2 regions of the Chryseobacterium sp. PvR013 genome follow, and region 1 is predicted to be linked to the other one. Evidence: riboswitches for the same ligand, from Rfam matches in the RefSeq annotation. Region 1 holds a riboswitch; the other holds the start of a gene.
The links. Region 1 has a riboswitch for thiamine pyrophosphate ahead of JOE44_RS18640 (outer membrane beta-barrel protein). Riboswitches for the same ligand answer to the same signal wherever they lie in the genome.

Region 1 (2,204 bases):
GGCCTGCTTCTTCTTTATCGGTGTGTATAAATACAGTTAATGACATTTTGAGTTCTCGCATTTTGATGCAACATTAACCGAATAAAGTCAGCATAATCTACACTTTTCCAAAAGTTTTTTAAAATTATCAAACAATTCAAAATGTTCCCAAAATTACGAAATTTTACTATTTTATAAGAATGAAATTATTTAGATTCTTTATAAATATGAATTTTATAATATCTATTTTTGGTCGTATTTTTGTAAGCAAATGGAGAATATGAAAAATATCCTGAATGTTTTATGTGTTTTTATTTCGATTTTCGTTTTCTCTCAGGCTCAATCTGTGAAGAAAATTCCTGCGAAGAAAGGAACAAAAAGCACGGTTAAAAAAGCAGTTGCAGCCAATAAAGCTAATGCTGATCTGGTGGTCATCAATAAAGATCTTCCTCTTTTGATTCCTAAGAAGAAAGGGGATCAGTTCGGGTATGTTAACCAGAATGGGAAATTTATTATTCAGCCGGAATATCATATTGCCGTATTTTTTTATGAAGACTGCAATCTTCTGAATTCACCTAATGAAAAGGTCAGAAAATTTGGAACAAAAGAGTATGCGACGGTAGAGAAAAATATGATTTCGTACCGTGTAGACCAATCGGGAAAGAGAGTATATCAGTTCAAAGAAGCAGATTTTGGAAAATGCAAATTCGAAAAATATAAACAACAGTTGTTTCAGGCCTATATTCTCAATGGCTTTTATGGGATTATTGAAAAATCAAAGTTTGTGAATGCCGCTGATTACAGACAATATCAAATCTATCCTCAATATCAGTATCTGTTTATTCTGGAGGGAGATGATGTAGCTAATCCTATGATTGTGGCTTCCAATAATGATAAATTCGGAGTTATTGATGTCAACAATAAGATTGTTATTCCGTTTGAATACTCGAATATTAAAAGAAATTTCAGCTGGAAACTGGGAAAAATGTTTGAAGTAACAAAAGATGGCTCAAATTATTACTACATCGACTCCAACAACAAAACTTACTAGATAATTATAAATGATGAATGATTTATTTGATAACTCCTATTTTTCATCGTATTTTTCCATTGCGTAACCCGCAGCCTAAGACCCTGTATCTCGCACCTCGTAACCCGTTATCCCGAATCTCGAAACCCGAATCCCAATTCATATATTTTTTGTATTTTTGCCGTTGAAATAAAGGGGTGCTTTAACAGGCTGAGATTATACCCAACGAACCTGGAACAGGTAATGCTGTTTAGGGATGTGTCTTTCTAAGACGCTGAATTGTATAATATCTTATCGATCCCCTTTTATTCATTAAATGTCAAAGATTTATAGAATGAAAGGATTATTTTTTTTAGGGCTTAGCGTAAGCTCTGTAGCTTTTATCCAGGCTCAGAATAAAGATTCTCTGAAGGTCAGGGAAATTGAAGCGGTCAACTTTACTAAAAGACTTCCGGTTGCAAAGGAAATCATCAATGTACAGAAAGATTTAGACGGGAAAAATCTGGGACAGGATCTTCCTATCCTTTTAAAAAATCAAACTTCTGTAATCTCCACCTCAGATGCGGGAAACGGAGTGGGATATACTGGTTTTAGAATTCGTGGAGTTTCAGGAAGTGCCATTAATGTAATGATGAATGGTGTTCCGTACAACGATTCTGAAAGCCAGGGAACATTTTTTGTAAACGTTCCGGATTTAACAAGTTCTGCCTCACAGATTGTCATTCAGAGAGGAGTGGGAACTTCCAATAATGGTGTTTCTGCTTTCGGAGCAAGTATCAATGTACTTTCCAAAGATCCGGAAGAGAAGTTTTATTTTAAAACCGACGACAGCTACGGATCATTTAATACCTATAAATATTCAGCTGAAATAGGCTCCGGGAAATTCTGGAACAACCGTCTTTCTGTAATGGGAAGATATACCCATATCCACTCTGACGGATATATCGACAGAGCTTCATCCAATTTACATTCTTATAATTTTACCGCTTTATTTGAAGAGGGAAATACGAAGCTACGTTTAATGGCTTTCGGAGGTAAAGAGAAAACGTATCAGGCTTGGAATGGGATTGATCGTAAAACATGGGAAACAGACCCGAAATTCAATGTTTCGGGAGCAATTTATGATGCCAATTGGGAGAATATTGTAAGTTTCTATGACAATGAAACCGATAATTACAGACAGAATCATTATCAG
Region 2 (2,204 bases), 3.0 Mb from region 1:
CACCTCATTGCCGTCTTTATCCGTTATAGGTTTCCCGTTTTCTGTAATCCTGGCATTCAGTGTAAAATGGGTCAGATGAGGTGCTCCCGTTGCAAAATTCCATGAACCGCTGATCAGATAGGTATTATCATCCTGCTTTTCTGCGGTGCCGCCAACCATTCCGCTTCCGCCAAAACAGGTTTTGGTATGGGTGAAGAGTAATTGGGCAACTTCGGGTTTACTATTTCTGGAAAAATAGTTGGCTCCGGCACAAAGTGTCAGCATCCAGCCAAAGCTTCCATCAGTTTGCGCCCAGCCAAATAATGCTTTAAGCCCTTCTTCAAAACGATAGCCGAGTCCTCCATATTTTTTGGGAACCCAGATTTTAAGCAATCCTTCTTCGTGAATATGCAGCATCACTTTATCAGAAATTACAGAAGCTCCCTGAAGTTCTTTTCTGATGTCCTTAGTACTGAGCATGAGCTTTGGATTTAATGATTTTTTGCCATTCTATATAACCGGAGATTGCCACTAAAAATAAGAATGATGTTAAAACAGCATAGAGATATAATTCCTTGTGAATCATTAAAGGAATGGAAATAATATTACTGATATTGAGGATCACCCAGTTTTCAATTTTCCGTCTTGCCATCAGCCACATTCCTGCCCAGGCAAAAGCACTTACCAGAGAATCCCAAACAGGAACATCCGAATCGGTAAAATGAGTGAGAAAAGACCAGAATAAGATAAAAGTTCCCAAAACAATTCCTCCGGTAATCCATTTTTCAGTGGTGGTGGTCACGGAGATTTCCATTTCGGATTTCTGTTTCCCGAATTTCCAGTACAACCATCCGTAGATGCTCATAATCAGATAATAAAGATTTAAGGTAAATTCAGCATAAAGCTTTGATGTAAGCATTACGTACAACGTCAGCAGAATACCTGCAATTCCGAAAAGATAGTTGTTGACATTGTTTTTACGGGCCAGTAAAACCTGAATCACTGAAAATAAGACTCCGAACCATTCCGGTAAGGTAATTTGTTTTAAAATGTCCTGCATCATATTAATTGTTAGAAATCAAATGATGAGATGATAAGTAAGCAATCCCTACGCCGGCATTGTCCGGATCAGGTGTGGAAATACATTCCTGGGTATCATCTCAGCCACCGTTATCTGTAGCACCCCATTGTGGAGCAAAGGTGCAGCTTTTTTGTGGAAAAAGAAATACATCGGACTAACTTTTTAACGTATATGACCAGGATTATAAAAGATCTGAGTGTTAAATTATAATTTAGTAGATCATTATGTTTAATTTAAAAATTTATATTATGGACAAACAGAAAGAAATCTCGGTACTTAATGACTTACTTCACATTACAAATGACAGAATGGAAGGCTTCGAAAAAGTAGAAGGAAAAGTCTGGGAAATGTATCCGGATGTAAAGGATGAGTATGATCATATGATTTCACAATCGAAAATCATGAAGAATGAACTTATAAACCTCATCACAGAAAAACAGGGTAATCCGGAAAATTCAACTTCCATTGCAGGAGCCATTCACAGGACATGGATTGATATTAAAAATTCTTTCACCATGGGTAATTTGGTAGAATCTACATTAGGAAATGTAGTGTTTGGGGAAAAAGCAGCTATAGAGGCATATCAAAATGCTATGGACAGTGGAGATCTTAGTGAAAAAGGAATTAAAACCGTCTCAGAACAGCTTCGTAAGCTGAAAGATTCTTATCAGCAGTTTAAAAAAATTGAAGAATACAAAAAGAAAGAAGAATAAAAAACTCCCCTTAAAAAAGAGGAGCGTAATAATCAAGAACAAAATAATATTTAATCATTCAAAAGTATCGAATACATTCTGTTTGTCTTATGATGCAAGTCATATTAACCGTAAATTATCTGACAGCATTTTTCGCCTTTTCGGATTCCTTCAAATGATGTTCAAGTGTCGGAAGGGTCTTCGCTGCGAAAGATTTTAATGAGGCTTCTGTTCCTTCTGATGCCTCTTTTTTGAATGCTTCTACATCTTCTTTGTGATCACTTACCATTAGATCCGTATACTTTTTGTCGAAATCTTTTCCTTTCTTATCTTTCAGATCATTATACATCTTTTGCTTCTCTGCGTCCAAAGTTGTGGGAAGTGTATAGCCATTAGTGGAGGCCCATTTTTTGAGTTCGTCATTCGCTTTGGTATGATCTGTTACCATCATG

Region 2: linked by a shared signal. The riboswitch ahead of pnuC (nicotinamide riboside transporter PnuC) and the one ahead of JOE44_RS18640 (outer membrane beta-barrel protein) in region 1 are both predicted to bind thiamine pyrophosphate.

What each region holds. Positions count from the first base shown of each region.
Region 1 covers NZ_JAFIBT010000001.1:4,084,678-4,086,881, forward strand. The annotation lists gene JOE44_RS18635 (WG repeat-containing protein) at 260-1,030, shown strand; TPP riboswitch at 1,194-1,283, shown strand; gene JOE44_RS18640 (outer membrane beta-barrel protein) at 1,344-2,204, shown strand, end outside.
Region 2 covers NZ_JAFIBT010000001.1:1,080,959-1,083,162, forward strand. The annotation lists gene JOE44_RS05005 (hypothetical protein) at 1-459, opposite strand, end outside; gene pnuC (nicotinamide riboside transporter PnuC) at 446-1,042, opposite strand; TPP riboswitch at 1,068-1,176, opposite strand; gene JOE44_RS05015 (PA2169 family four-helix-bundle protein) at 1,309-1,773, shown strand; gene JOE44_RS05020 (DUF4142 domain-containing protein) at 1,889-2,204, opposite strand, start outside.